DNA from 4 places in the Pseudalkalibacillus sp. A8 genome. Region 1 is predicted to be linked to each of the others. Evidence: riboswitches for the same ligand, from Rfam matches in the RefSeq annotation. Region 1 holds a riboswitch; each other region holds the start of a gene.
The links. Region 1 has a riboswitch for S-adenosylmethionine ahead of ACJROX_RS26390 (iron-containing alcohol dehydrogenase family protein). Riboswitches for the same ligand answer to the same signal wherever they lie in the genome.
Positions count from the first base shown of each region.

Region 2: another riboswitch for S-adenosylmethionine. It lies ahead of mtnK (S-methyl-5-thioribose kinase); the one in region 1 lies ahead of ACJROX_RS26390 (iron-containing alcohol dehydrogenase family protein).
Region 3: another riboswitch for S-adenosylmethionine. It lies ahead of ACJROX_RS08295 (LLM class flavin-dependent oxidoreductase); the one in region 1 lies ahead of ACJROX_RS26390 (iron-containing alcohol dehydrogenase family protein).
Region 4: another riboswitch for S-adenosylmethionine. It lies ahead of ACJROX_RS08190 (peptide-methionine (S)-S-oxide reductase); the one in region 1 lies ahead of ACJROX_RS26390 (iron-containing alcohol dehydrogenase family protein).

Region 1 is NZ_CP174509.1:5,247,859-5,256,008, forward strand. It holds gene ACJROX_RS26365 (solute:sodium symporter family transporter) at 1-827, opposite strand, end outside; gene ACJROX_RS26370 (DUF4867 family protein) at 866-1,528, opposite strand; gene ACJROX_RS26375 (methionine ABC transporter permease) at 1,836-2,498, opposite strand; gene ACJROX_RS26380 (methionine ABC transporter ATP-binding protein) at 2,482-3,522, opposite strand; gene ACJROX_RS26385 (MetQ/NlpA family ABC transporter substrate-binding protein) at 3,828-4,664, opposite strand; gene ACJROX_RS26390 (iron-containing alcohol dehydrogenase family protein) at 4,742-5,851, opposite strand; SAM riboswitch class I at 5,945-6,063, opposite strand; gene ACJROX_RS26395 (alpha-hydroxy-acid oxidizing protein) at 6,282-7,424, shown strand.
Region 2 is NZ_CP174509.1:1,190,148-1,198,297, reverse strand. It holds gene ACJROX_RS06245 (ABC transporter permease) at 1-574, opposite strand, end outside; gene ACJROX_RS06240 (sugar ABC transporter ATP-binding protein) at 606-2,105, opposite strand; gene ACJROX_RS06235 (sugar ABC transporter substrate-binding protein) at 2,123-3,262, opposite strand; gene mtnA (S-methyl-5-thioribose-1-phosphate isomerase) at 3,348-4,394, opposite strand; gene mtnK (S-methyl-5-thioribose kinase) at 4,399-5,607, opposite strand; SAM riboswitch class I at 5,765-5,894, opposite strand; gene tnpB (IS200/IS605 family element RNA-guided endonuclease TnpB) at 6,205-7,356, shown strand; SAM riboswitch class I at 7,502-7,613, shown strand; gene ACJROX_RS06215 (2,3-diketo-5-methylthiopentyl-1-phosphate enolase) at 7,725-8,150, shown strand, end outside.
Region 3 is NZ_CP174509.1:1,597,605-1,605,754, forward strand. It holds partial or broken gene ACJROX_RS08265 (DUF3231 family protein) at 1-251, opposite strand, end outside; gene ACJROX_RS08270 (TetR/AcrR family transcriptional regulator) at 881-1,444, shown strand; gene ACJROX_RS08275 (carboxymuconolactone decarboxylase family protein) at 1,626-2,069, shown strand; gene ACJROX_RS08280 (AbrB family transcriptional regulator) at 2,262-3,386, opposite strand; gene ACJROX_RS08285 (LysR family transcriptional regulator) at 3,497-4,369, shown strand; gene ACJROX_RS08290 (hypothetical protein) at 4,752-4,922, shown strand; SAM riboswitch class I at 5,218-5,322, shown strand; SAM riboswitch class I at 5,428-5,532, shown strand; gene ACJROX_RS08295 (LLM class flavin-dependent oxidoreductase) at 5,627-7,012, shown strand; gene ACJROX_RS08300 (sodium:solute symporter family transporter) at 7,127-8,150, shown strand, end outside.
Region 4 is NZ_CP174509.1:1,573,111-1,581,260, reverse strand. It holds gene ACJROX_RS08200 (YkvA family protein) at 118-498, opposite strand; gene ACJROX_RS08195 (L-cystine transporter) at 1,217-2,599, opposite strand; gene ACJROX_RS08190 (peptide-methionine (S)-S-oxide reductase) at 2,821-3,186, opposite strand; SAM riboswitch class I at 3,275-3,390, opposite strand; gene ACJROX_RS08185 (alpha/beta fold hydrolase) at 3,657-4,526, opposite strand; gene ACJROX_RS08180 (hypothetical protein) at 4,865-5,134, opposite strand; gene ACJROX_RS08175 (hypothetical protein) at 5,201-5,326, opposite strand; gene ACJROX_RS08170 (SDR family oxidoreductase) at 5,652-6,515, opposite strand; gene ACJROX_RS08165 (Rrf2 family transcriptional regulator) at 6,747-7,184, shown strand; gene ACJROX_RS08160 (DMT family transporter) at 7,439-8,150, opposite strand, start outside.

The DNA.
Region 1 (8,150 bases):
CCTTCAGCAAGGCTTTTTGCTCCTAAAGTACGTTGAATCACATATTGATTGGTTCCCCAATAGAACATATTCATGAAAATCATACCAGTAAAGATTGCACTAAAAGGGACGGAATCTGTTGAGGATCCTACAGCATTCAGCTTTTCTGCGTGCTGCGTAGTAATTGTCTTCATTCCTTCCAGCATATCGCCATTACCAAGCGCGATAAATCCTAATATCGGAACAATGAGCCCGATTACCATCAAACCAATCCCATTTAATGTATCCGATATCGCAACCGCTTTCAATCCTCCGAAAATTGCATATATGGCGCCAATAATCCCAATCACCCAAATGGTGACCCAAACAGATTGTTCGAAAGAAATACCCAAAAGCTCCGGGACATCAAATAGTTTTAGTACAGCAAGAGCTCCTGAATACAAGACAGAAGGAATCGTTACAAATACATAACCTAACATAAACAAAATAACCGTGTAACGTCTTACCCCCTCATCATAACGAGTACTTAGAAATTGAGGAAGTGTCGAGAAAGCACCGCCAAGGTACCTTGGCAATAGAATCAACGCCATGATTACAATTGCAAAAGCAGCAGTGACTTCCCAGGCCATGTTGGACAAGTTGGACCGATATGCTTGTCCATTCAATCCTATCAGCTGTTCCGCCGAAAGATTAGTCAGTAAAAGTGAGCCTGCGATGAACCCACCCGTCAACCCACGTCCGGCAAGAAAGTATCCATCTGAATCATTGACCGATCCCTTCGATTTTTGGTACGATATCCAACCTACCAATACCATGAACAGCACACAAGACAATAACGTAAACCACATATTCGTTATTCCTCCTTTTTTTATTTTAACGTTTATAGTTATTCTGGATAAATTAACGAAACATTAGGACCTTTTATTCCTACATGTGCTCCACTCGATACAAAACGCTCTGTATCGGGATGGGTAATCAACCATTTGTTACGCATGAATAATAAAGGATCTTTTCCTTGTTCTTCCTCTGAAAGCGGTGTATTGGTACCGCGTGGTAAGACGACAGCACATTTGAATCCCTCAGCTGTCACCTTACATGGAGCAAGATGAAGGGTCGTTTGATACAACTCGACAGCCGTTCCTCTCGGAACAAAAAATCCTGTAACATCCTCTACGGGAAATGACCCGTCAACCAGATCGTTCAAATGCCCGACAAGAAGGACGAAATCCGTAATGGAAACATTAATTTCACTACCTTTGTGGTATTCAAGAGCATTCAGGCATGAGTTATTACCATTACAATAGCCGATTTGAATCTCCATTCCCCCGTAATGGGTCGTTTCAAGTAATGGCTTTAAGTCTCCCTCTTCCCAAGATGGTACTGAAGGAACATATACATTACCTGTTCTAGGAATTTCGGTTTCTTCCATTAGTTGTTCCATTTTCAATACTGGGAAATCTTCTATCACTCTTCCATACTGTAAAAAGGAATGATCCCTCACATCAGCGAGATTAAGGGAAGAGTTAAGCGTTTTCAAAACATTTAGCATACTGTCCTCCATTTGGTATTGCTAGATTTTAGATTTCATTATTACCTTTACAAATTCATAGTAACCTTTTGTGATATTATATTGTAAGTGCTTTCAGTAATCAAGGGGTTTTAGGAAAATTCTTAAAATTCCTATTTTTAGAGCGCTATTCGGGAGTATAGAAGTAGGTATTTGAAATCCCTTTGAATCCATCCATGGTTAATGCGGTGTTTAGAGTTTGCTAATCGAAGATATAAGATATAAATAGGGAAGGCCTATCAGCTCCATTGTTAGGCCTTCCCTTATTAGGCTTGCATCTTATTAATATTTAATCTTTCTTCAACCGGGCTGCCAAGCGGTTTCCGCCTGATTGAAGTCCTTGGACAAGAATGATAAGCAAAATAACGGTAATATACATGACGTCCACTTCATAACGAAGATGTCCATAGCGGTAGGCAAGGTCTCCAAGTCCGCCTCCACCAACTAATCCAGCCATAGCAGATGCTCCAATTAAACCAATGGTAGCAATGGTTAAGCCAAGAATAATGGATGAACGTGATTCTCTTACAAGCACGTGCCAAATAATATGTCTTGTTTTTATTCCCATCGCCTCATAGGCCTCTAAAACTCCACGGTCTACCTCTAATAGAGCAGTTTCCATTAATCTCGCAATATATGGAGCTGTAAATACAACCAATGGAACAATTACACCTTTAACCCCGATCGATGTCCCTACAATCATTTTTGTAAAAGGAAGTATGAAGAACAGTAAAATAATAAATGGCACAGAACGTATTATATTGATGACAACGTTTAAAACTTGGTAAACATACTTGTTTTCTAAGGCTTTACCTGGTCGAGTTAGAACAAGCAGGATTCCTAACGGTAAACCAATTGCGATTGAAAATGCTAATGAAATTCCAACCATCTGGAACGTTTGGATGGTAGCTTCCCAAAGATCACTGCCCCAAAGATCAAGAAATTCGTCTATTCTTACTTTCACTAACTCTCACTCCTTCCACATGCACATGTTGTTGTTCTAAGAAGCGTAAGGCTTTTTCAATTTCATTTGCATCACCCTTTAAGTGAGTTAAAAGCTGGCCAAATGATTCTTCCTTTAAGCGGGTAATACTGCCTGATAATATGTTTGGATAAACATCAAACTTCTTACTTACTAAAGCCAAAGCAGGCTCTCCTGATGATTCTCCAAAGAAAGAAAGGGTAGCTACTTGACCTGTTTTATTTAAGTTCGAAAGGATTTCATCCGGTATTTGATGTGAGAAAAGGCTGTTAATGAATCGCTTTGTTGTTTGATGCTTTGGTGATGTGAAAATTTCTCTTGTTGTTCCATCTTCAATAACCTCTCCATTTTCCATGACGGCTACCCGGTCACAAATTCGTTGAATGACATTCATTTCATGGGTAATGAGCAGGATGGTAATCCCAAACTCTTTGTTGATTTTTAACAATAGATCCAAAATGGCTTCTGTCGTATCAGGATCCAGGGCACTTGTAGCTTCATCACTAAGAAGGACTTCCGGTTCATGTGCTAATGCACGTGCAATTGCGACTCTCTGCTTCTGTCCCCCTGAAAGCTCAGAAGGATAAGCGTGATGCTTCTCTTCAAGGCCTACAATGCTTAAGTACTTTGTAACACGTTTCTCTACTTCATCTTTGCTTAAGCCGGTAAGCTTTAATGGAAGTGCTATGTTTTCGAATACAGTCGCTGTTTTTAGTAGATTAAAACTCTGGAAAATCATCCCGATTTTTCCTCGAGCTTCACGGAGTTTTCCAGTTGATAGCTTTGTCAAATCTACATTATTTACTTTTACAGACCCTGTATCAGGCTTTTCTAAAAGGTTCACACAGCGGATAAGAGTACTTTTTCCTGCGCCGCTGTATCCAATCACACCATAGATTTCACCTTTTTTTACAGAAATAGAAACATTTTTTAATGCATGAATTGAACCTTTTTTAGCTGTAAAAGTTTTTGAGATTCCAACTAGTTCAATCATTTGTAAAACTCCCTTCTAAGCTCGTGTAATCAAAATAAATGTGTTCGAATTTAATAAGTAAAACGTTTTTTGAAAGTTAAACTTACCGGTTGAATCCCCTCCAGGCATTCGCTTTCTGCGGGCAGCCCGGTCTTCCTCGGCGCATGACGCGCCTGTGAGATCTTCCTTGACCTGCTTTTCCCGTAGGAGTTTCGTCCTTTCCACTCCAATCAACATAGTAAGCAATATTAACCATGATTAAAAGAACATTAAATTAGGCTTAATCCAGTCCATACGTCGCTAAACGGGCGCTTCCGCTTTTCTAATTACCAAGAAGAAATTACTGAGCCTTCGAATTCTTCTTCAACGAATTTTCCGATTTCTTCACTTCGGTAAATGTCTGCTAATTTTGTTAAAATTTCATCGTTCTTGTTTTCCGTTCTTACAGCGGCATGGTTTACATATGGAGAATCTTTAGGTTCGATAAAAATGGCATCTTTTGATGGTGTAAATCCAGCTTCAATAGCAAAGTTCGTATTAATTGCTGCTGCATCAAGTTCATCCAGCTGACGCGCTATTTGTGCAGAATCAAGTTCAATAAACTCATAATTATTTTTGTTTTCAACAATATCCTTTACAGTTGAGTTAATACCAGTGTCTGGATTCAACTTAAGTAATCCGGCTTTTTCAAATAGAAGCAATGCGCGTCCGCTGTTTGTCGGATCACTAGGTAATCCAATTTTTGCGCCTTCTTTTAGATCAGCAATATCTTTTACTTTTAATGAATAAATGCCCATTGGGAATGTTACAGTATCAAATGATTTCACAAGGTCTAATTTTCGGTCTTCTTTAAATGCATCGAAGTATGGCTCTGTTTGGAAAATGTTAAGATCGATTTCTTTTTCGGCTAAAGCGACATTTGGCATTACATAGTCTGTAAATACTTTGATTTCAATGTTTAAATCTTCTTTTTTAGCAAGCTCTTTAACTTTTTCAAGTATTTGTTCATGAGGTCCTGCAGTTACACCTACAACCAGCTTTTCATCACTATATAAGCCTTCTGCTTTATCCTCTTTTGAACCGCTTGTTTCACTACCTCCACCACAAGCTACGAGAGCTGAAGTCACTAAAACAAATAAACTAGCTAACAACCACTTTTTCATGTTTATTCCCCTTTTCGTAGTAAATTCATATATTTAGTCGGATTTAAATTTATTCCGTTATTTGTAATATGCAAGATTTAGTTCACTTTAGAATACGTAAGATTTTCAACTCTTTTAATGGCGGCTAACAGACCTTCTTCTGTAATTTGTACATCCATAAAATGTACCGATTCTTGTGGAAGTGTTGCTTTTTTAATAATTTTCCCTAGAAGAGCTTGATCCTCTGGATTAATGGATAAATCTTTCAAACTAATCGGAAGACCCCACTTATGGTAATAGCTTAACAGTTTGGTTAGTTCCTGCTCTTTATTTTCTAAATCTAATTGAACTAGTATTCCATATGCAACAAGCTCCCCGTGTAAGAAGGACTTCACTTCCTTTGCTTCCGTAAGGCCATTATGAACAGAATGGGCACCAGCTACTCTTCCGGCTTTTCCGCCAAAGCCTCCAACCATGCCACCTGTCATGATAATGGCTTCAATCACCCTAACCAGTTCCTCAGAAACCTTTCCTTCAGAGGCAGACTGGATTGCCCCTTCTGCATCCTTTAGCAGAACATCTCTGCATATGGTTGCAGTGAATCGTGAAACCTGAAGCCAAACAGGAAGTACATCATTTTTGTAAAATGAAGAGATCAATGCCTCAGCTTCATAAAATTTTGCCAAAGTATCGCCTATTCCTGCTCTCAAGTACTGTATTGGAGCATTTGCAATTATAGCGGGCTCAACAAGTACAAGGGTATTGGCTAAAGGGAATTCAGTATAATGTGTGAAAACTCCATTTTCGTCATAGAACACACTTAGTGGAGTCCATGCGGCACATGTAGATGCAACCGTCGGAATTAAGATCGATTTGATACCTGCTTTAACAGCGGATGCTTTAGCAATGTCTAATGCAGTTCCTCCTCCAATTCCGATGACAGCATCAGCAGAATCTACTAATAGCTGTTCTGAAATATGTTCAGCCTTTTGTAAAGTACAATGTCCTTCTACAAAAGTAATGTTTGAATCGGCCAATTCTTTGATTTTTTCGGGCAAATAAGCCTGAACAGCATTCCATGCCTTTTTCCCGCTTATAATACGAATTTTTCGAATCTTGAGCTCAAATAATAGAAATTCTATTTCTTTAAGGACCCCCTCACCGATTCGATAATGACCCGGTGCCCCTTTTATAACGGATATTGACATCATAACCCCTCCTTTCCGTCTTTATAAAATCTTTAGAAAATAAAAATGCCTCTCAAAAAGAGAGGCATAAATATACATAAAAAGTAAGTACCTCTCTCATTTTTCAAAATACACCGGGTATTTTGCAGGATTTAGCACCTGTTCATGACATAGTTACCATGAATGGTTGCCGGGCTTCACAGGGCCAGTCCCTCAGCCACTCTCAATAAGAGAATTTTTATTAAATTTTAATATATTGATAATAAACCTGTTTAAAAGGGAAGTCAATCTATTTTATACAGATTCTATCAAAGAATTGGATATGGATTTCGTGATTGACTTTAGTGGAGCAATACTGTAAATTTTAACAAGAAAATGATTAAATATTTAGAATTTGATAATTTCATATTATTTTAAAAAAGAATAAGGGCAAGGGGAGGAATGATGAAAAATGAGTACAACTACAAGTAAGGATGCTTTATTACAGAATATTAGTTCGGTTGAATCCTTTCCAATTTCCTACAAGGATTTAGAACAAGAGGCAAGAAAAAAGATGTCGGTCGGTGGATTTGGTTATGTTCGCTCAGGTGCAGGCGATGAAGAAACATTAAGAAAAAATACATCTTCTTTCTCAAAGCTTTCTAATGTTCCAAGGGTTTTAAGAGATGTTTCCAATTTAGATACGTCCGTTCAATTGTTTGGTCAGAAATATTCTTATCCAATCTTTCTTGCTCCAGTCGGAATGCTAAAGCTTGCACATGAACAAGCAGACATTGCTGCAGCCAAGGCAGCAGCCAGACACCAAGTTCCTTTTGTACAAAGTACGGTTTCCAGCTATTCGATCGAGGACGTAGCAGCGGCAACCGGTGATAGTCCAAAGTGGTTTCAGCTTTATTGGTCAAACAATGAAGAGGTTTCTTTCAATATGGTAAAAAGAGCAGAGCAAGCTGGCTATGAAGCGATTGTACTAACCGTCGATACGGTTATGATGGGCTGGCGTGAAGAAGATTTACGTAATCGCTTTTCTCCACTAAAGCTTGGTCTAGGAAAAGCAAATTATGAAACAGATCCGGTATTCCTTAGCTTTCTTGAAAATCAGGACTCTGAATCGATTATTCAGGGGATTTTGGAAAATATCCATCATCCAACCCTTAGCTGGAAACATGTTTCTGCCTTAAAAGAAAAGACTTCTTTGCCTATTTTATTAAAAGGGCTTCTTCACCCTGAAGATGCACGGCTTGCTGTGGAAAACGGAATAGATGGAATTATTGTTTCTAATCACGGTGGAAGACAATTGGATGGGGTTATTTCAGCTATTGATGCTCTCCCGCTTATTGTCGAGGAAGTGAAGGGGAAGATCCCTGTCCTTTTAGATAGCGGAATTCGCCGTGGATCGCATGTTGTAAAGGCGCTGGCCTTAGGAGCGAATGCAGTGTTTATTGGAAGACCCTTTGTTTACGGATTGGCTGTAGATGGGCAATCGGGTGTGGAAAAGGTATTAGAGAACATCATTGAAGAAACAAAGGTTTCCATATCCTTGGCAGGTGTTTCAAATGTAAAAGAACTTTCATCGTTAAAAACTATTTCTGTGTAAAACACAAACAAAGGTGAGGAATGGAGAATTTCCTTAATATCTGGTCTTTCTTTATATACAGTCTAGTCTCATGATTGGTGTTTCCATTGAAGGACGTTTCCTCGTTTCATCAATGTTTTAACATAGAACTAGATCATCTTCACCTAGTTCTCCTATAGACGAACCACTTGCGGAAATAAATTGATTTTTGCACTGATGTTACTTGCTGTCCCCCATGCAAGCTGCTTCTCCATCATAATTCCCTGTTTTCTGCAATTGATTAATAGTTTATTTATAATTCTTCATCTGTATCACTCTCAAACTTATTTTTATTCTGTATTTTTTGGACGTAAAACATTTCTCTTGATCTTTTTTGTTGATTCTTTAAAAAGCTAGTAATACCTTCAAACATTGATTATCCTTGTTTTCAACAATCTGAAAAGCCCTTGAAGCTCCACCATAAGGATCAGCTGATTGTTTCTTTTAGTATATCGAAGCACATCATGAAAATCATTATGATTATAGGTCATGCAATCAATGATTTCTTTTTTTGGTAAGGTCCTCGTTTACGACCACCCAAATGACCGGTAGTCAATTCTCATCTTAGTTCTTCTACAGCAGGGGTTGTAAAGTATTCCCCTTAAGGTAAACTTTTCAAGTGAATATCAAAAAATGTCCCGAATTTTTCATGTCCATTAATCAAAATAAAGGATTTTCTTACCGTATTAGCGAATTACACTACAATAA
Region 2 (8,150 bases), 2.0 Mb from region 1:
AAAACAGATGGACGATGATGACGAAGAAAATCATCAGAATCGCAGGAAACGGAACCGAAAACAGTTCACCCTGGCCGATGAAAAGGAAAGATGGAATGAACACGCCAGGTGCTGTACCTCCTTCAGACATCGGCATATTGTTGTAAATCGAGAACCCCTTCGTATAAGTCAGCTGGATCCCGTTGACGATGTACATGACCGCAAGCGTCGCGAGTAAATCGGGGATTTTTATTTTTACCACGATGAACGAATTGATCAAGCCGACCACAAGACCCAATAATAACGGGATCAGAAGGACGACGAGCAATTCCTGGCGATACCAGACGAGTGCTGCTGCGCTTCCGATCGTCGCTAAACTCACCGTCGACCCTACGGACAAGTCGAAACCGCCAACAATCAAGGTGAAGGTGACACCGAGCGCCACCAACGTGACGATTGAAATCGATCGTAAAATATCCGTGAAATTGCTGTAGGTCAAAAACCGTTCGTTCGTGACGCTGAAAAATAAAATCAACAGGGCGATGACTAGAAGTGTTCCATACTTGAAAAGAAAATTGACGAGTCTTTCCTTGATGACAAGATTCGCTCCTGGAGCATACTGTCCTTTAACTTGAACTGTTTGTTTCACTTATCTTCCCTCCAGTAGCTGCTTGCATGATATTTTCACGTATCGCTCCTGTTCCAGTGAATGACGCCGTGATCTCCCCGTCGTATATGACAAGGATCCGGTCTGCGATAAGGAGGAGTTCCTCGGTTTCACTTGTAAAATAAAGGATTCCTTTTCCCTGGCCAGCAAGTGAATCGATCAATTGGAAAATTTCCTTCTTCGCATTCACGTCGATCCCTTTCGTCGGTTCATCGAACAGGAAGACATTCCGTTCCGGGGATATCCATTTGCCGATTGCAACCTTCTGCTGGTTTCCACCGCTCAAATTTTTCAACAGGCTCTCTTCGGATGGTGTTACGATTCCAAGTTGCGCAATTTTATCCTTGGTAAAGCCCTTTTCTTTCTTCAATCTGAGCCAGCCGAATTTCGTGAAAGATTTCAATGATGGAAGCGAAAGATTGTGGGCAACACTGTGACCGGTCACGATCCCTTCCTTCCTGCGTTCCTCCGGTACGAGGCAAAGCCCTTGTTTAAGAGCATCATATGGGGAAGCTATTTTCCTCTCCTCACCGTTCAAGAACCAAGAACCCGTTGCTCCTCCCGCACCGAACAGCGCTTTCGCTGTTTCACTTTTTCCTGCTCCGACCAATCCTGCAATTCCGACGATTTCACCTTCGTGGACTTTGAGGCTGATTTCTTTGCCTGTATCCGGAACGTGGAGCTTTTTCACTTCAAAGAGCGTGTTCGAGGAGATCGGTTTCGGTTGACGTTTTACATTCTGAAGGGACTTTCCGAGCATCTGCCGGATGATCTGCCCGATCGTCGCATCCTTTGTTTCTTCCGTTGTTATCAGTTTGCCGTCCCTCAAAACAGTGAACCGGTCACTGATCGTTTTGATTTCAGGCATACGATGGGAGATATAGATGATGCCGACGCCTTTTTCACGAAGCCTTTCGATCAAGCTGAACAGGGTTTCCGTTTCATTCTCGCTCAAAGGTGCAGTCGGTTCATCAAGGATCAAGTAACGGACATTGCCTGCCATTGCACGGGCAATAAGGATCATCTGTTTCTCAGATAAGCTGCACTCCGCAACCGGTTTATTGACGTCCAGACTTATGTTCATCTCAGATAAAATCGTTTCCGCTTGTTTCCGGATCGCCCTCCACGATAACCTCGAGAGCTTGAAACCACTGTTGAAGTCATCAATGATGAGGTTTTCAGCTACCGATAAAGTCGGGAAAAGGGCGGTATCCACTTCCTGTACGACGATTCCGATCCCGTGCCGTTTCGCATCCGACGGCGAGTCGATCGAGATGTTCTTACCGTCGATCTCGATCGTCCCTCCATCCTTTATATAATCACCGGCAAGGATCTTCATCAATGTACTTTTACCAGCTCCATTCACACCTAATAACGCATGCACTTCACCAGCATTGACCGAGAACGTGACGTCTTTAAGAACATCCACCTTGTCGAAACGTTTATCGATATTTCGCATGATCAACTGGCTCATGGTTACTCGGCCTTTTCCTCTAATGCTTTCATCCAAGGGGATACACCAGCATCTGAGCTGCCCCATCCGTTGACATATTCACCGATTTCATCCATGGAGATCGTTTGATCCGGAAGGTCCGATTGTTTGACGAGATGCGGGTCCAATGAATAGATGGATGGTGTTTCTTCCCCTGCTGCCTTTTGATATAAAAAGCGGACTTGAGCCCGGCCGACTTCAGATGGATCGGTGGCAGCGGTCGCTACCCATGGGCTGTTTTCTTTTTGGATGATCTGAAGGTCTTCATCGCTCAGATCAATCCCATATACTTTGATGTCAGTACGTCCAGCTTGTTCCAGTGCACGCGTTACACCTTTTGCGAATTCATCCCATGGGGCGAACACCGCATCAATGTCCCCTTCATTCGGGTACTTTTTCAGGATCGCTTCCATCTGGTTCTGGGTATCAAGGGCTGTGTTGGCGGTCGCGTTTCCGAATTTCGCCACCTCTTTTATATTCGGATATCGTTCTTTGAATGCATCGTAGATTGTATTACGGCGCTCCATCGGAGCGAATCCGCCTACCCAGACATAAACGATTTCACCTTCCCCGTTCAAGTCCTGGGCGAGTGTTTTCAGTGAACTCCATGCCAGGCTGTAGTCGTCCTGGTCGATGACAGTTACACCTGGTAGGTTCAGATCGCTATCGAAGGCGACGACCGGAATCCCTTTATCCAGGGCTTCTTTTACCCCGCTTTCCAATGCGTCCGCGCGACCATGGTCGATAAGGATTCCATCGACGCCCTGATTGATTGCCGTTTCAAGGTGTGTGGCCATTTTCGAAAGGTCATTATCGGCGTTATAGATTTGGACTTCTCCACCGAACGCTTCGACCTGTTCTTTTACCCCTTGTACATATTGCGAGGAGAATGTTCCAATCGACATTTGCATGATCGCTGCGATTTTCAAAGGTTCCTGTACGCCTTCTGGGATTTCTGCTGAAACGTCACCGGAAGAATTGCTGTCCTTTTTCTCTGTTGATTTGTCACTGTCTTCTGCTTTCACCGTATCTTGTGGTGCTGCTGCATCTTGTTCATTTGTACAAGCCGCTAGAATCAATGTGAAAAGTAAAAGTAAAATGAATGCTGTTTTCAAAGGTTTCAATGGTTTTCCCCCTAAATATAATTAGTTTTTTCATCCGCTTACTCAGTTTAAAAGTGACAGGGAGCTACGGAATCTATATACACCCTTATATCGTTTTCACTTTCTGTAATCCTTCTTGCAGATCCCCTGTGATGATGCCCTTTTCGGTTATGATTCCCGTTATATATTCATGAGGTGTCACATCAAATGCAGGGTTGTAGATGTTGACTCCCTCCGCAGCTACACGTTCTCCGTTCCAGTGAGTGACTTCGTCTTCGGTTCTTTCTTCAATCGGAATTTCTTCCCCTGAGGAAATGGTCAGATCGATCGTCGACAAAGGTGAAGCCACATAGAAAGGGATATTGAATGCTTTTGCTAGCACAGCGAGCCCGAGCGTCCCGATTTTGTTGGCGACATCCCCGTTGGCTGCGATCCGGTCCGTACCTACGATGACGGCTGAGATGTTCTTGTTCTTCAAAACGTGTGCTGCCATATTGTCGGTGATCAGGGTGACATCCACTCCGATCTGTCCCAGCTCCCAGGCAGTCAGACGCGCCCCTTGCAAGACGGGCCGTGTCTCTGTCGCATATACAGAAAGCTCGATTCCCTGCTCTTTCGAGAGATAAATAGGAGCAAGCGCTGTTCCATATCTGGCAGTCGCAATCCCGCCCGCATTGCAGTGCGTCAAAACAGTATCCCCTTGTTGAAGGAGTGATAAGCCATATTCGCCGATCTTTCTGCACACCGCTTCGTCCTCGGTTTGGATTGCAAGGGCTTCTGCTAGAACAGTCTGCTTCGCCTCTTCGACTATTTTCGCATGGAATGCAGCTGCGACGACCCGATCGATTGCCCAGAACAGGTTGACCGCTGTCGGCCGGGAACTTGCCAGGTAATCCCGCTGTATCCGGAGACCTGTTCTGAAATCTTCAATCGATTGTCCCGCAAACTTGCTCGCCCAGAGCGCAAGGCCGAATGCTGCAGCAATTCCAATCGCTGGAGCTCCCCTCACTTTCAACGAATGGATGCTTTCCCATACCCCCTTCACATCATCCAGATGTATATATTCTGTTTTGAGGGGCAGCTTTTGTTGGTCGAGCAATACGACTCGATTGTTTTCCCATCTTACTGAGCGGATAAAATCTGTTTCTATCATTCTGTTAAACTCCTTTTACCAAGTTGATGAGGTCTTCGATGGTGTTCACATAATGTCGGTTAAGGATCAGATGCCTCCCGGTCTTAAGGGACTCCCGTTGGACATTCAACCGTTTTTCCGGGTCTTCGATGCCATGGATGTCCTCTACATGTGAAAGGCCGATCGTCCGTCTGATGATCTTATTTCCTGCAAAACCAACCGTCTCCTGAAGGATTTCATCTAACACAGCATCGAGATATCCAGACACTGCAAGGAATGGATCTTTCCCTTTATCAACCCATAATTTCGTAAACTCCGCTGTGAACACGTTCCAAGTTTCTTCGATTACATCGAGCAGGTAGGCTTGAAAATCACGACGGACAGCTTCATCTTCAATCCTGGCTTCCTGTGCCAGACTGTTCAGGATCAGATTGGCGATAAAGGCACCGACATCGAACCCGATTGGACCGAAAAAGCTGAACTCAGGATCGATCACTTTCGTCGAATCTTCGGTGGCGAAAATACTTCCGGAATGCAGGTCACCATGTATCAGCGCTTCCGCTTTTGTAAGAAAGAGATGCTTGAGCTTCGCCGCTTCAAGCTTCAGTTCATCATCCGCCCATAATGCTTCGACCTCTGGACGTAGTTCCTCAGGAAAATCGTTGGTGTCGTGATCGAAAAATGGATCTGTAAATACGAGATCCTCGGTGATTTTACAAAGTTCAGGGTTAACGAATTTGGAAGCGAGCAGTTTTTTCTCACTTGGATCCAGTCCAAAATCGGATGTATGGAATAAGGTATGGGCGATGAATTTCCCGATATCAGTAGCAAGTTTCGGATACTTTCTGCCTTCTATCAGCCCTTTTCTCAGTATGATATAGTCTGACAAGTCCTCCATGATCGTTACGGCGTAAACCTCATCTGTCCCATAGACCTCAGGGACAAGATCGGGTACGTATTTTGCTGCCTCTTTCAATGATTCACTTTCGATCCGTGCCCGGTCTAGCGTCAACGGCCAGGATTCGCCGACTACTTTTGCGTATGGGAGTGCCTGCTTGGCAATTAACGACTGCCCGGTATCATCTTCTTTTACATGGAATACATAATTGAGATTTCCGTCACCGATCTCGTAACATGTCACCGGACTGTCCTTAGAGATGAAATTTCCATCTTTCAAGTACGCCACGACCGTCTCTGTTGTGAAAGGTTCATAGGTTGATTGCTTCGTTAACATAAGAGAAACCTCCTTATTTTGGATATAAAGAAAACTTGCGAAGCCAAGCCTGCAGCGATGGCTGAGCCTTAGTTGCACTTATACTTAAGAAAGGGTTTATAGTGCAAAAAAAAACCTCTTTCCGATGAAAGAGGTTGAAGGTATGTAGTCTTCGTCCCTCTCATCTACCAGGATGTATGGTTTCATCCTGTTGGAAGTAGCACCGTGCCTTTTCTAGAATCCTTAAATAGAAAGGTCGGTTGCTGGGCGTCATAGGGCCAATTCCCTCAGCCTGCTCTTGATAAGAGATTTTATGAAATTTATGATTATTGGAATGTAAAAACTAACTTGAAAAGAATATTACAGAACACCTTCTCAACTGTCAACAGGTTTTTCCAAGAAAAGAAAAATATCCTGTTAAGGAATGATCCAAACGCTTAACTTCTCAAAACCTCTCACTAATTTTATCGTTTACCGACAGAAGACTCCCACCTCAAGGAATGTGAAGGGCGTATCCCAATGAGTAGGTGGGAGATGAATGTCGGTTGGGGTTAGGCAAAGTGGACCTCGTTGTGTTAGAATAAGAACATACATTCCCTTTAAGCGAGATGATCAGCCATGTTAATCAAAAAAGCGTATAAGTTTCGGATCTATCCAAACAAAGAACAGGAAATCTTAATCGCTAAAACCATTGGTTGTTCTCGTTTTGTGTTTAATCATTTTTTAGCTCAATGGAACGATACCTACCGTGAAACAGGCAAAGGGTTATCGTATAACACTTGCTCTTCTCAATTAACACAACTTAAGAAAAAATTGGTTTGGTTAAAAGAAGTTGACAGCATTGCTATACAATCCTCTCTTAAAAATCTTGCTGATTCGTATACTCGATTCTTCAAGAAACAAAACAAAGCACCACGATTTAAGTCTAAAAAGAATAATGTACAATCCTACACAACAAAGCACACGAACGGCAATATTGCGATTGTAGGCAACAAAATCAAGTTGCCTAAACTTGGCTTAGTCAGGTTTGCCAAAAGTCGTGAGGTTGAAGGTCGTATCCTGAATGTCACGGTTCGACGTCATCCAACCGGAAAATATTTTGTATCCATCCTTGTTGAAACAGAGGTTGAAGCGTTACCTAAAACCGGTTCAGCTTTAGGGATCGATGTTGGCCTCAAGGACTTTGCGATTTTGTCTGATGGAACAATACATAAGAATCACAACTATTTTTGCAAACTTGAAAAGAAATTAGCCAAAGCACAACGTACGCTTTCAAGGCGTAAAAAGGGTTCTTCCAACTGGCATAAGCAACGGATAAAGGTTGCACGACTGCATGAGAAAATCACCAATGCAAGAATGGATGACTTGCATAAAATCTCGACCGGTATTGTCAAAAACCACGACATCATCGGTATAGAAGATTTACAAGTAAGGAATCTATTGAAAAACCACCATTTAGCCAAATCTATCAGTGAGGTTAGTTGGTCGAAATTCCGTATGATGCTTGAATACAAAGCGAAGTGGTATGGCAAACAAGTGGTCATTGTCGCAAAAAATTTTCCCTCTAGTCAACTATGTTCAAAGTGCGGATACAAAAACAAAGATGTTAAAAATCTCGGATTGCGTAAATGGGATTGCCCTTCTTGCGGCGAACATCACGATCGAGACATGAACGCAAGTATCAATATTCGTAATGAAGCATTACGATTAAACCGCAGGAACTGCGGGGATAGCCTAGTTAAGAACCGGTGGTTGCACTGGTGCTCTTAGGAATCTCCCACTTCAAACAGACCGTAAGGTCGTTAAGTGGCGAGAGGTTCAATTAAATAAAATAATAGTTAGGGAATTGACATGCACGAATTTCCGTGTAATAATCCGTGTTATAAATCTATTTAACTGGAATTCAATCGTATGACTCTTATCAAGAGAGGTGGAGGGACGAGCCCGAAGAAGCCCGGCAACCGGCTTTTAACTGTAGTTAAAAACACGGTGCTAATTCTCGCAGCTTTAGAGCTGACAGATGAGAGGATGGAGACCGCAATCAATCGACCTCTTCCTCTTGTGGGAAGAGGTTTTTTATATGGGTTAATAGAATGATAACCTTTAAAATTTGTTAAATACTTGAAAGGGTGAACGTCATGAGTGAAAAAATCATTGCTACCTACCTGCTGCATGACAAAAAAGAAGATCTTGAGAAAAAAGCGGAATCGATCGCACTCGGATTGACAGTCGGATCATGGACGAACCTGCCAGCTTTGGAGCAAAAGCAGTTGAGCATACATAAAGGGAGAGTGATTGACGTCACCTACCTTCCTGAAGACGAAAAAGCGGATCACTTTTTTGGAGGAAAACGGACGAAGGGAATCATCAAGATTGCCTACCCTTCCGCTAACTTCAGTAACGACATCCCGGCCATTTTGACGACAATCTTCGGTAAACTTTCATTGGATGGGGAAATCAAGCTGCTCGATATTGAGTTATCGGATCTGTTGCTTTCTCAGTATCCTGGTCCGCAATTTGGAATCTCTGGTATCCGAGAGAAACTCGACGTTTATGACCGGCCA
Region 3 (8,150 bases), 2.4 Mb from region 1:
AGCTTTGTTGTTGAACTATATATATCATTTTCCCTGAAGAACGGTGTATCTTTATAACCTTCCTCAGACAATAATTGAGTAGCCTCTTGTTCTTGATATGTAGAGATTTCATATATTTCATTTAAAATATTCCTTAAATCAGTATCCTCAGAAGTTTCACTAAGATATTTTAATAATAAATTGATCATGTTTGAACTTGATTGTAAGTACCAAAGGAATCCTAATTCATTTACGTTCATTTTATACCTCCTAAAGACCCAATTTCTTTTTTTAGTTTGTCAATAAAATTCTTGATTATTCATGAATCAGTAATTCTTCCTAAACACACATAGAGTTTCCGTGTATAGGATTGAACCTTTCGAAAAGGAACAACATTTTATATATCTGACCAAACTGATGTTGGTAATATAATGATTCAAAAATATTGAAGTGAATATCTAAAACGAACTTCCTTCAAAAAGTCGAAAAGAAATACAATCAATTCAATATAAAGAACTGTCTGAAACAATCAAGATAGATTTTATAATCAAACAAAGAAAACAGCATCCAAAAAGGCTAACAAAATTTATTCGTTTTTTACAATTCGATAATACTTGGAATGGTCTTTATCTTCCATTCGATGAAGCTTAGCAACTAATCTGTTATTCCGTTAAAGGGAGCTTATCTGAAATAAGAAAAGCGTCTTTCTTCATAAAAAGGGATTTATGTTCGATGAACACTCATGCCGATTTGGACACAAGAAGAGGGGATTAAAAACAAATTAAAAAACGTCACATATTCAATAAAATACACACGTTTGGCCAATGATCATTTTGTAAAATCAATCTCGCCTGAATACTTGTACATTGACACTTACCTATTAGTAAGTTAATATTTGGATATGGAAAACAGAAAAAAACAAATCATAGATTTAGCAATAAAGTTAGTACAACAAAAAGGGTATGTAGGGTTCAGCTATGATGACATATCTAAACAACTAGGCGTAACCAAGGCAAGTATTCATTATCATTTTGAAAAGAAGGAGGATTTAGGGGTTGCCATTACCGAACGGATTACAAAAAGCTTGGAATACTTTTTGTTGTCAATTAAAAATTCTTCGGTTTCAGCAGAAGAAAAGTTAAAACAATTCATTCAACAACAGGCTAAACGGTTCGAGTGTACTGAAATATGTCCGATTTCATCTTTGCAGACGGATTATGAATCACTGCCAAATATTGTTCAAAATAAAATTAAGGAAGTCAGTAAATTGGAACTCTCAATTCTCAAAGAACTTGTTGCAGAGGCGCAAAATGAAAAAAGCCTAAATGATTCTGATGACATACAATCGGTGGCGGTAACTATATTATCTAGCATTAAGGGAGCATTATTATATCGACGTGTGCTGGACGACGATGTATTAGTCGATGTACTAAACCAGTTAAACCGTTTTTTTAAAAAATCATAAGAACGGTTTATTTTATAAATGAATTTTTACCTTCTAGTAAGTAAGTAGATCTCGAATATTATTTTACGTTGCTTTTTTAAGGTACATATAAGTACCTTAAATGAAACAAAAGTGAACAATTAAAAAAATATCCTCGTTGGGATAGAATAGAGTTCAATAAAAAATAAAGGAGTACTACCTTATGAGTCAAAGAGTTGCCTACTATGATGTGGCCCCCGAAGCTATGAAAATTATGATGGATATGGAGAAGTATACTAAATCTACAGGGACAGAACGTAAACTCCGTGAACTTATTAAAATTCGTGCTTCTCAAATTAACGGTTGTGCATTCTGTATCAATATGCATACATCCGACGCTCGAAAAATGGGCGAAACTGAACAACGAATTTATTGTTTAAATGCTTGGAAAGAATGCGATTTTTATTCAGCTGAAGAGAAAGTGGCTTTAGAACTAACCGAGCATATCACCCTGATTCCTACAAAAAGAGTGCCAGACGATCTATACAAGCGTGTCCGTGAACATTATGACGAGAAACAATATGTTGACCTTGTACTAATTATCAATCAAATCAATAGTTGGAATAGAATTTCTATTGCAATGGGGAATACAGCTACTAAAAATTAATAATTACACTTGACGAACATCAAAATGGTGTTCGTTTTTTCATCCCTTTTTACTTACAGTAATCGGTGGCTTTGTATAATTCCTCTTCAGTAGATTCTTTCATATGTAGTGCAGTAGGGTATTCTTAAGAATAAATATGGATGGCTTCGGGGGTCAATAGACCCCCTTAGGTAATAGCCACTTTCTTTTCCTTCAACCGGATAATTCAACCTTTTTCTTTTCATAATGTTCGATGAATTTGAAACAAGGCGGTAAAAACAGGAGGACGACAATGATCCTGAGCACCTGAACGGCGACGACGAAGGTCGAATCTCCATCCAACAGAACTGACGTGGTTGCCATTTCCGCAATCCCACCTGGCGCAAAAGCCAAGGTGGCTGTCACGAAAGTGATTTCTGTCAGCTTCGATACGATGAACGAACAGCCGAACATTGCAAGGATGAACCCAATTGTACATATCAATGCAAGGTTGACGATTTTCCCCAGCCCGATCAACATATTCTTATGGAACATGGCGCCGATACTGGAGGCGATCAAAATTTGTGCAAGGATCATGAACGTGGTCGGCCACCAGGCGATGAGATCATGACCGACCATCGAAGAGCCGGCTGTCTGGAATATCGCTACACCCAGCATGCTTCCAATTGTCCAAGGAGCTGGGAATTTCAGCTTTTTCCCTAAAATAGCCCCTCCCCATGCTGCGAAAACAAGGGCAAAGGTCCAAAACAGTTGCGTGAACTGGAATTCCGGTGCAGCCATCATTAAAGCACTATTCGCTGCACCAGAGTGGTGAGGCGTCACCAACAAATAGGAAACAATCATCGGGATCATCAAAATGACGAGGAAAACGCGTATTGTCTGAATGATGCTTACGATTGCCGTATTGGCCCCGACCTCTTCGGCGATACTGGGCATTGCCGTAAGTCCCCCAGGGGCAGTACCGTAAAAGCTTGTAAGCATATCTGTCTTACTGAATTTCCAAAGGACATAACCAGAAATGATGGAGAAAATGATGGACATGATCAGCATGAAAATAATGGCGAGGGAATTTTCCATGAAGACGCTCATAACGGACAGATTGATTTTCTGTCCCAATTCGATCCCTAATAGGCATTGTCCAATACAGGTCCAAAATTTCGAGATTCCTTGTTCGTTAGTTTGTAGAAATTGAGGTTTACGATAGGAGAGTAAAGTCGCAACTACTAATGACCCGATCATCCAGCCGATTGACAGACCTGTAAAAGAGAGTAGGAAACCACCGATACTGCTCAAAAGGATGAACATCATGTTGCGAAAAAATATGTTGTTTTTGTTCATAATTCAGTTCGCTCCCTTATATAAAAAATATAGTATACTTTTTGGTATAAATAAAATATTGGAATCGAATGGATATCGATAAGTTTTCATTATATCTGGGAGGGATGCTGATGGAAACGCGTGATTGGTCGATCTTGCAGATTTTATATCGGGAGAAAAACATTACGAAAGCAGCAAAAAGGCTTTATATATCCCAGCCTGCTTTGACCAACCGACTGAAACAGATTGAAAAAGAATTCGGTGTGAAAATCGTCAACAGAGGAAGGCGGGGAATCCAGTTTACGTCCCAGGGGGAGTATCTGGCAAAATGCGCAGATGAAATGTTGTTGCGGATCCGGAGCATCAAGGAAAATGTACATGACATGAAGGACATTGTGTCAGGAACATTAAGGCTAGGGGTATCGAATTACTTCGCCCATTATCAATTGCCTGGCGTTCTGAAGCTTTTCAAAGACAGGTTCCCGAATATCGAATACAAAGTCACATCAGGATGGAGCAGTGAGATTGCACCGTTATTGCCTAAGAAGGATATCCATATTGCATTTGTGAAGGGAGATTTCAATTGGGTGGATGAAAAACATTTATTGTTTGAAGAAACGATATGTATCGTCTCCAAGGAACCGATCCATTTGGATGAACTCCCCGAATTGCCGAGGATCGATTATCGGTCCGAATACTCTCTAAAGAGCGTAATCGATGACTGGTGGTCTGAAAATTATCCACATCCCCCATTGATCAATATCGAAGTGGATAAGGTCGATACGTGTAAGGAGATGGTGCTTAACGGTTTAGGGTATGCGATCATGCCGAGCATGATTTTAAGAGATACGGAAGGATTATATACCATCGATCTGAATACAAAAGAGGAAGAACCATTATTGAGGAAAACGTGGATGCTATACCATAAGGAATCCTTGAATTTGAATATGGTACGGGAGTTTGTCAGATTCATAGAAAGCATCGACATGAATGAAGACTTTTAAAATTAGATGCCGCTATGTTGTTGATATTTCAATAGCGAAATTTCGTAGAAATCAACAATGAAGAGTACAAAGCCTAAAATCAAGTCATTCTATTGACTGAAAAAACTATTTTCTCTATCATCAGCACAAACCGATCTCCTGCTAGTTTAATAGAATAGAGTATCATGCTCTTGGAGGTGATGCTCTATTGAGAAACATTTTGTTCGTTATCAATCTTATTTTCCTCCTTATGAAATTTTCCAGTTGTGTCCAATCTGTTCGCCGCATGAAGCGATCCTGAATCGATGTATAGATGATCGGCCGAAAAAGGAACGGAAGGCCAATATATTGAACTGGCTTAAGGGGATAAAATGGTGATTTACTTTGTACTTATCATGATTTTTTGTTTCTGAAAGTTTGTGGGAAAATTACTGGAACCGTTTCAACAACACAGATCTATTTCGACGCTTTCCTCCCTTATGGAGGAGAGCAATGGGCGGTACAGGGAACAGAGCTTCAGTTCACTTCAGATAACTTGCTGCTTCCATTAATTATCGTAGTCAACGGACAGTAGAGGGCAAAGAAACAGATAGGTTGTCTATGGACGCTTCATACGGACAGTCGAGGGCAAAGAAACGGATGGAGTTGCTCTATGGACGCTTCATACGGACAGTCGAGCGGAAAAAACGGATAGAGTTGCTCTATGGACGCTTCATACTTGCGGATTGCTAGCGGAAAGCGAGTATATTTCTCAAGCTATTACAATAGTTTTTTGATAAAATATTTTTAAAATTCAATTTTCCTGTTGACAGGTCGAAGTGTAAGTAGTAAATTATGAATCATATTAAAAATTTCATCTGAACGAATTTTTCTTATCCAGAGAGGTGGAGGGACTGGCCCTGTGAAACCTCGGCAGCAGGCTTTTAGAGCACTGTGCCAACTCCAGCAAGCATCCAATGCTTGAAAGATAAGAAGAGCCGAGTGATTCTGTATTCTCAACCTCTTCTTTTTAAGAAGGGGTTTTATTATTTTATAAAAGGAGGATGCACGTGTACCACCGACTCTAAATGAATAGTGATTTCTTATCCAGAGAGGCAGAGGGACTGGCCCGATGAAGCCTCGGCAACAGACTTATCAAAGTACTGTGCCAATTCCAGCAAGCTTTTACGCTTGAAAGATAAGAAGAGCCTTAGACGTGACCAACGACCTCTTCTTATTTTCAGAAGAGGTTTTTTCTTTTTCAAAAAAACTTACAACAATCCTTGAGGAGGAGAAGAAATGACAAAACGAATTCTGTTGAATGCATTTGATATGGCTTGTGCAGGACATCAATCACCGGGGTTATGGGCGCACCCGGAGGACCAATCGGACCGTTATAACGACATCAATTACTGGGTGGAGCTCGGACAACTGCTTGAAAAAGGGAAATTCGATGGACTGTTCCTGGCGGATGTCGTCGGTGTTTACGATGTGTACAAAGGAAGTCGGAACGCTGCAGTACGCCAGGGTGTCCAGGTTCCGGTCAATGATCCGCTTCTGCTTGTTCCAGCGATGGCGCAAGCGACCAAGAATCTCAGTTTCGGCCTTACGTACACGTTGACCTATGAACAGCCTTACACGTTGGCAAGACGGTTCTCGACACTTGATCATCTGACAAACGGACGGGTTGCCTGGAATATCGTTTCTTCCTATCTCGACAGTGCTGCACGGAATTATGGACTGAGCCAGCAGATCGGGCATGATAACCGTTATGAGCTTGCGGAGGAATTCCTGGAAGTGGTCTATAAGCTGTGGGAAGGCAGCTGGGAGGACGATGCGGTTAAGCACGACAAAGATACGAGAGTGTTTGCCGATCCTGAAAAAGTGCATGAGATCGATCATGATGGGAAGCACTTCCGCGTCAAAGGTATTCATCTCTGTGATCCTTCACCGCAACGTACGCCGGTCCTTTACCAGGCAGGAGCATCACCTCGTGGAAGGAAATTCGCATCACACCACGCGGAATGTGTCTTTGTCGCAGGTCCGACACCACAGATCGTAAGAAAGACGGTCGATGATATCCGTCAAAAGGCAGAAGAGAGTGGACGTGGTCGGGATAGCATCAAGGTATTCACTGTGTTTACACCGATCGTCGGCCGGACGGAAGAAGAGGCGAAACGAAAGCATGAAGAACAGAAGAGCTACGTGAGCTATGACGGAGCATTGGCGCTCCTGGGCGGTTGGACTGGGATCGATTATTCACAATTGGAACCGGACCAAACACTTGAATATATCGAGAACGATTCGATGCGGTCAGCGGTTGAAATCTTTACGACAGCCGATCCGGAAAAACGATGGACGGTGGAGGAACTGGCGAAGCATGTCGGGCTTGGTGGACGCGGACCTCTTGTCGTCGGCTCACCGGAACAAGTCGCTGATGAACTCGAACGCTGGGTAAGGGAAGCGGATGTCGATGGCTTTAATATCGCTTATACATTGGCACCGGGAACATTCAAGGACTTCATCGAGCTGGTCGTACCGATTTTACAAGAAAGAGGCCTCGTTCAAAAGGATTATGAAGAAGGAACCTATCGGGAGAAATTGTTCGGATCTGGGAAGACACACCTCCCTGACACACATACTGGAACACAATATCGTAAGCGCAAAGAACTTGAAACGGTTTAAAGGCGGGATAGCATGTTAACTTTCTATTTTATCGGACTTGCAGCATTTTGGATTGTAGGACTTGGACTATGGAATCACCTATACCCGAAGGAAAGTAAGGAGGGGAAATCATAAATGGGATCATACGCGACATCATTTATCTGGATAACGATCACACTGCTCATCGCTTATTTCATATTCGTCATCTGGCTCGGGAAGAAAGGAGCTGTCCATAGCCGTACGCTCGTCGGGTTCACAATCGCGAAAGGGAAGGTGAATCCGTGGATCGTCGGGATGAGCTTCGGGGCATCCTATGCCAGTGCCAATCTTTTCCTCGGGGTGCCAGGTTGGGCGTATACGTACGGGTACTCTGCGTTATGGTGGACCCTCGGCTGTTTCGGCGTCTCCTGGTTCGGACTGCTCTTGTTCGGCAAGACATTCTGGAAATACGGTCAAAAAAACGGAGGGGTCGTAACGCTCCCGGAATGGCTCGGTTCTCGTTATAAAAGCAGCACCATCCGCGTCCTCGTCGCGTTGTTGATCCTGTTCAACGTTTATTATATCGTCGGTCAGAACGTCGGTCTTGCGACGATGTTCGAAACGATCATCGGTATCCCATATACGTGGGGAGTCGTACTTGGAGTAGTGATTACGATCCTTTATGTCGGCTGGGGCGGTGCATTCGCGCAGTTGGTAAGTGACGGCATCCAGGGCATCATCATGTCGATCACATCCGTCGTCATATTCGTTTCATTGCTATGGACGATCGGAGGCGGCCTTGGGGTATTCGGTAAGCTCCAAGGACAGCTTGCTTCGGCAAGTCCGCAATTGCTATCCGCGACATCAACAAGTGACGGTCCTTTTTCAAGCGGATTTTCGATCCTGTCCATCCAGTGGCTGTTGTTCAGTTTCGTACTATTGCCGCATCTGATGAATAAAATTCTGACGCTCGATGATGCGAAACAGCTGCGGCCGTTCACACTGTCTGCCGGGATCTCATTGTTCTTGTTGTCGACGCTGACGGTCTTTGCCGGTCTTGCTGCCCGTGTCATCCTGCCGAACTTGGATGCAGCAGATAAGGCGATTCCGTTGTACCTGATCGAGGCATTTCATCCGATCGTCGTTGCAATCATGGTGACAGGCATCATTTCAGCGATCC
Region 4 (8,150 bases), 2.3 Mb from region 1:
TCCTTTAACGGAACAATGAACGCAATTAAATACCCTTGAATTACGCCCTTTAATTGAATAACTAAAATCTGACCTCACTCATAAAACCACTTAATTCTTATTAAACTAACGTACCCGTTAGCTGAAGAATCGATATACCTTCAAAATAATCCATAATATCATTACGCTCCATATCAAAACTATTAGTGAACCAACTATCCAATTCTTCGGCTTACCATTATTTATCCTTTCTTCTGCTTTAACTTCACAGTCCGATATTACATCCTTTGGTATCATTTTTAACGCAAACATTATCCCTAATGGAACAATAATTACATCGTCTAAGTAACCAAGAATCGGTATAAAATCAGGTATCAGGTCAATAGGACTGAACGCATATGCTACAACACAAGCTGTAAATACTTTAGCATACCCAGGTACTCTTTCATCTTTATAAGCAAAGTATAGAATAAAAATTTGTCGTTTTAAGTTCTTTGCCCAATCCTTTATTTTTTTCATTTTACCTCCCATATATCAGTTAAGATTTCATTTATATTTTAACAGATTTATAGAACATCCTTCTTAGCCTTGTTACTTTATTTGTTTTAGATAATTTTCCTTGTTCCAATAAGCTTCTCTTTTTATTACATAACTTTTACCTTTCAAGGTGAATTACCTTCTCTTTCCTTATTTAAAGAATATGGACCTAAAATGAAAAATGAGCACTTATCCTTGTTCATGGAAAGCGCCCGATTGCTTAATAAGAAAAACTCCTATTTAAAGGGTTTCACTTTGTTTTAAATCCACAATAGGGACAATTAGAAATCACGAATCCCTATACCATGTAAATGTAAAGCAAACGATATTAATTTTTAATTGCCTTGGGCTCCTGGATCACCTTATTAGTTGGATATACACAAAATCACTAATGCAACTAAAAAGAATCCCAAATGCTTTTCACTTGGGACTCTTTTTTCTCTAAGCATGGCTCTACCACAGTTAATACACTCGGAGCATTTATGGTTGAACTGGTTTGTCAACTTAAGCGAGCCTTTCAAAAAAATTAGAATTAATTATAAAGTAATTTCCTATGATTTATTTCAGCTAAAAATTGGATAGCCAAATATGATATTCAGAATAAAATGTATGGGGTCAGGTACTAACATTTGAGCACTGTCGGTCTAGCACATAAAAAATGTATTATTTGTACATGAATGGTGCCTGTCACCAATTTAATTTACGCTTCTACAACATTTTGCTGCTGGTAGACTTCGTTTTCGAATTCTCCTGTGGCTCTGCTTGTTAGGATACCAGATGTCATTGCTCCACTGACGTTTACAGCAGTACGGCCCATGTCGATAAGAGGTTCAACTGAGATTAACAGCCCAACAATCGCAATTGGAAGATTCATGACGGATAGTACGATGAGAGCTGCAAAGGTTGCTCCTCCCCCGACACCTGCGACACCAAATGAACTGATTGCCACTACCAAAATTAGAGAAATAATAAATGATGGACTTGTAGGGTCAACACCGGCGGCTGGAGCTACCATAACGGCTAACATTGCCGGATAAACACCAGCACATCCATTTTGACCAATTGAAAGTCCAAAGGAACCAGCAAAGTTTGCAATCCCTTCCGAAACACCAAAATCCTTTGTTTGTGTCTTAATTGTCATCGGCAGTGTTCCAGCACTTGTACGTGATGTAAAGGCAAATGTTAAAGTTGGCAGCCCTTTTTTTACATAATTTACAGGGTTTAGTTTTGCAAATGACAACAACAGTAAATGCACAATAAACACCAAAATTAATGCCACATAAGAAGCCACAACAAACTTGCCTAATTTCATGAATGCGTCATAATCACTTGTAGCAGCAACTTTTGTAATAATTGCCAGGATACCATATGGTGTTAGACGGAGAATTAACGTTACAACTCTCATGATAACAGCGTATAAACTATCGATAATTTTCGCAAAAAATTCAGCAGGCTCAGGATCTTTTCGTTTTACTCCAAGGTAGCCAATCCCGACAAATACAGCAAAAAATACAACTGCAATTGTAGAGGTTGCACGAGCACCTGTTAAATCTAGAAATGGATTGCTTGGAATTAACTCAAGGATTTGTTGAGGAATCGTCATATTTTCTACAGTCACAGCACGTTCCTGTAATTGCTCATTTCGAGCGTTCTCTGCATCACCAGCAGTTAACTCTATGCCATCAAGTCCAAATCCTAACGCGGAACCAATTCCAATTGCTGCCGAAATAGCAGTCGTTCCAAGCAGTATTCCAATGACAAGGAAACTAATTTTCCCGATATTTTTAGTCAATCTTAATTTCGTAAACGCTCCGACAATTGAAATGAATACCAGCGGCATTACAACCATTTGTAATAGTTTTACATAACCACTGCCAACAATGCTAAACCAATCAATTGTTCCGACTGTAACTTCATGCCCAGTTCCATAGATTGCATGAATTATATAACCGAAAATAATACCTAAACCTAAGCCTGTGAATACGCGTTTTGAAAAAGATACATGCTTCTTTTGCATTAAGAACAAACCAAACATAAGCAATAATAATACCGCGACGTTTACGAAGATAAGAAATGTGTTCATCTTTTTCCCCCTTTTCGTTTATTAATCTATTTTACGAAATTTTAATACGTGTATTCCTATAATTTAAGTAGGAATTAGAATATTTTTTACTATTCTTACTTTTTCGATTATTTTAAATACATATTATGCTCCGAGTAATATCCCTAAGAAAAACCGGAGGCCGCTGAATAGGAAGTATTTTACTTATTGCGATGTTCTGTGGTTACAATGTGAAATTTTTATTAAGACATAAATTTTATCTCTTTTAGGTCATTAATATGTTCACATGCTGGAGTAATTCTTGTAATAATTTTATCTTTAAAAATATGTTTCAGCTCACTTTTCTTTTGTTTAGCTAATGTTAATTGGTTTTTATCAGAGAAGAAAATCAATGATTGATTTCCTTCTTTAGATGTTGGGTCATGTAAGTCAAAAAACAATTCTAATAATTCATTATAAGATACCTTCCAGGGATTAATCCATATTTCTACTATATCTAGATTTTTCCCTCTTAGATGTCCTATTCGAACATTTTCAATACCACGAAAACCTGTAATAAAAGCTTTTTGACTAAAAAACCCGCTTGCACCAAACACTGCTCTTTCCATTTAATCTCGCTCCTTTGAGCGATAAGCCTCTTTCCATTTAAAAAACCTCTCTTTGTTTAAAGAGAGGTTCGTATTATTACATACTTTCCTCTCATCTTTCAAAGGTTGACACCTTTGTAGGAATTAGCACCGTTCAAGACAATATTTTGACTTGATGGTTGCCGGGTTTCATAGGGCCTATCCCTCCACCACTCTGGATAAGAAGTTATCGCTATTTATTTTTATTTAAATATTTTATTGTTACTGATATTATCATTCAGTTATCTAAAATTCAAGTAATATCATGAAAATAAATAAATTGAATTTACATATCAATCTCCTTCAACGATTCTTACACCACAATCTTGCCCAATTCAAAAAGACACACTTAAAGAATTGCGCCCTTTTCTTTAATAAACAATTAGGTTGACTGCAAACCGACACCCCTTCATTATCTAAGCCAATGCTCTCCTGCTTTTTTTTTGCGAGTGTTAATCGTCTGACGCGTGCTGCAAAATCGCTGGTATGACAACGTCCCAGACCGCCCGAGGAAGCTCGTGACCGGTGTCTTCTAAGGTGAGCAACTGGGTATCAGGGATCTCCTTCTCTAAGGCAAGTGCATTTCCATAGGGAAAGAAGGGATCCTCGGTACCATGAATCACAAGAGTTGGAGCACCCACCTCTCCGAGTCGTTCCCTCCAACGATCGCCCTTGTCAATAAGAGGTGGGTTTTTCATACTCGACGCAATGTTTGTGCTGCGATCGAAGATGCGCCCTGCAAGGTCATATTTAGTCGTTTTGTCAAAAAAATGTGAATTGGAAAGTGCATATTGAAAATCGACAATGTAATCGATCACTTCTGCCCGATTTGACCAGTCTGGCTCCGGCGCTTCTCTAATGTGTGCCATGAACTCCTCCGAATGTTCTGGAAGGTCGAGATCAGTAGGACCATGAGCGTTGGGTCTTGTTGAAATTAGAGTTAATGATGTAACCCGATCAGGATAATCAAGTGCCACCAGTTGGCCAATCCATCCGCCTACTCCGAAACCTACGAGATGGGCGTCGGCCAGTCGGAAGATGTCGAACAGGCCGACGACGTCCGCAGCCAGATCGCGGAGGCTATACTGCGTGTCCCCCGGCTCGTAGGTGACAGATCGGCCGAAGTCGCGGGTGTCATAGCGAATAACGAATCGGGAGCCTGCTGCGAGGCGCTCGCAGAACACGTCCTCCCACCAGTGCATTGAGCAGGCCAACGGCGCGCCGCTGATAAGGATGATTGCAGGGTCCTTGGGATTACCGAAAGTCTCAACGCAGAGGTCAACCCCGTTAGCTCGGACTATCCTTTCGTTATTATATGGCATATATAATTTTTCCTCCTTTGTATGTTTGTCGGATTACTCCCTTTGGTATTGTTTTAATCTTTTCTATCTAGATAAACCCTTTTCATTAGATTATTCACATACACTTTCTCAATATTTCTTTTCGATTACTATTTTTGAGAACACGGTATGGTACGGGGATATAAGATGAATATTTAGTAAATTGAGCAATTCCTGTTATTCAGTAACACGTCAAATAATATTGACTTCTAACTCCCTTTCTGAAATACCTACCTTTATTCAACAAAATGGCCCTATTCATAAAAAAGGGTGCAGTTCATATTACAGAAAAGCGTCCGTTACTTGAATAAGAATTAAATTTATAAGTCGTTATTTTCAATCAAGATTTGATTGTGAATATGGTGTTCCATATGCTCAAGATAATCTTGTATAAGCCACTCTAGTGTTTTACGTTGATTATTTCCTATATCACATAGGTTGGATAACTTTTCGTTAGGAATATTCTTAACAATATTAACAATTTGCTTATTTAATGTCTGAAAAAGGTTTACTATTTCATGAAGTGGTCTATTTTGATAATTCTGAACCATTACCCATTGGTCTTGATTATACGATTGAATAACATACACTGGTTCTTCATATTGAATTTTTATAAATCTTTCAATATTATTTATGGCAGAGTCACATAGATGTCCTTAAATCTCTTTTTTAGACCATTTATTTGGTAATGGTCGATTAGAAATATCTTTTTCAGACATAGAGTTGTACTCTTCTGGTAATCTTTTTATCCAATGATTGATTCCCTCAACTACTTTTTGCATATTTCTCCCCCCCTAAATTTCTTTATAAAACCAAAATTCGACTCCCATCCTTAAAATCCTTTTATTAATAAATCCCCCTAAACGAATCTGTCCTGTTCAAAAAGCTCATAATCTGGCTTTTTTCATGAAGAAAGACGCTTTCCTTATTCAGAAAAGCGCCCTTATGGAATAACATTCTTTTATTATTGACTTGAAAAGAGTGGTTAAAATATTGAATACAAATAATTGTTTGTTTATTCTGAATTGGCATTGCATCATTCTTATATTAAAAACCGACCTTTCTAATGGAAGAAGGTCGGTTTTAAACTAAGTTCAAATATGCTGTTTAAGAGATACCTTTAACGATTTGAGTTAATCCCTCACTAATTGGTGTAGCTGGACGCCCAAGAAGTTTTTCGAAATCATTGCTATCGATTTCAAGTGTACCTTCTCTAATGCCTTTCTGGATGTCAACAAGAAAAGGAATAAGGAAATCTGGTATGCCAGCACCTTTCATAATGTCAGCATAAGTAGTATCATCAACCTGTTTTACAGGTACTTCTTTACTCAATACAGTGCCAAGTGCAGATACAAGTTCTCCCTGAGTTAATAACTTGCCAGAAAGCTCGTAGATAGTGTTTTCGTGCCCGTTACCAGAGAGTACCGCTGCCGCAGCTTCTGCATAATCTTGTTGTAGTGCCCAGCCTACCTTGCCATTTCCTGCTGATGTCACCCAAGGAGCTCCTGCTAGGACACCTTGAATGCTTGAAATTTCATTCTCCAAGTACCAGTTATTGCGTAAGAAGGAGTAAGGAATGCCTGTTTTCAAGATGTTTTCTTCTGTTGTCTGATGTGTTAGAGCAAGAAAATTTTTACTTTCCTTTGCGTTTGCTATGCTAGTATAAGCAATAAATTTTACTCCAGCACGCTCTGCGGCAGCTACTGCATTGTTGTGTTGACGAATTCTTGTTTCATTGTCTCCATCCGCAGAAATGATTAATAAGCGATCAATACCAGCAAAAGCCGTGTCCAATGTTTCTGGACGATCAAAATCTCCTTGGCGAACGTCTACTCCACGAGCTCGTAATCCTTCCGCCTTCTCTGGATTGCGAACACTAACAGCCAGTTGGTCCGCTGGTACAGTTTTTAATAAAGTCTCCACAACTTTTGTTCCCAATTTTCCTGTTGCACCTGTGACTAACATTTTCATTTGTCTATTCCTCCAATTATATTTTTATGTCTTCTATATAAAACCTAATTAACTTGTATCTAATTTGAATACCTGTATCTATCGTAGATACTTCTTGTTGTTTTGTCAACAAATTTAATAAACCTTTGTTATTTTTCACGAATTTTAAGGTATAATACGTTGTAATCAAATTAGATACATGTCTATATTGCGTAATAAATTTTGCATCAAAATATAAGGTAGGTGAATGATATGTCCATCAGTAGCCGTTTTACTGTTGGTGTTCATATATTAGCTCTTATTGAATTAAATAAAGAGGGGATCAGCTCATCGGAATTTTTAGCAGGAAGCGTAAACACGAACCCAACCTTGATAAGAAAAATTATGGGTATGCTAAAAAAAGCAGGATTAATCGAAGTACAACCTGGTATTGCAGGGACAAAACTAGCCAAGGAACCATCTTATATAACATTACTTAACGTTTATAAAGCGGTCGATGTTGTGCAGGAAAAAGAATTGTTTAGTGTGCATGAAAATCCGCACCCTGATTGCCTTGTTGGCAGGAACATTCAAAATTCTATCACTCCTGTATTGTCAGCAGCTCAATTAGCTATGGAAAAGGTACTAGGAAATGTAACCATTGAAGATATTGTTAAGGATATTGTTGAAAAAGAGAAATTTAAAATATAATAATAATTTAATAAAAGACATTCTTGAAAACAGAATGTCTTTTTAGTAGTTCCAACTCCTTCTTCAACTCCCTTATTACGGAAAACCGCCCGATTCATGAATAAAAACAACCATTTAATTAGAGGTAAGACCTACCGAAACGGAACTAACTCTTCAACAAACGCCATCCGTTTGCAAAAAAGGAAAGGGGTGACGTTAAAAGGCATAAAAGTTATTTCTTTGCCACCCTCTAGACACTGTTTGAAAGGAAATGATTAGTTGAATTTTGACCTTAATCCATTAATACATTTTTCACATGATACATCTCCTTGTTTCTTTGTTGTTGTAGTGCTTTTAAAATTGTACGTATTCATAAAGATACCAGCGCAAATAAAAAATGATCCGATAATTATACTAAATGTTATCTTCTCCCCAAGTTGTAACCATCCAAATAAAATCCCTAGTATAGGAACAAACATTAATGCCATAGATGCTTTTGAAGCATCTATTTTATTTAATACCCAAAACCAAACTACAAATGTAAAGGCAGTTGAAAACAAACCATTAAACAATAATGATAAAATTGCTTCATTAGACCACTCGATTGAATGGTTTGGTTCTAATAGTAAAAAGAAAATGAATAAAAATATTGTTCCTAAAATAAGCTGCCAAGCATTCATATGAATGATATCTATATTTTTGAATTTTAGTTTGCTAAAAACATTTGCTGATCCCCAGCTAATGGCCGAAAGTAATATTAGTAACTCTCCCAATACTACTTTTGGATCGAAGTTAATAATTTCTAATCCTAAAATAAACAAAAGACCAAGTAGGCCAAATATTAATCCAGCCATTTTATAAATATTAATTCTCTTATTTAATTTAAAATGACTAATAATGGTGACAAATATAGGCATTGTATACACCAAGACAGAAGTTTTTCCTGAATCTACAAATTGCATACCATAAGTCAATATTCCCAGATAG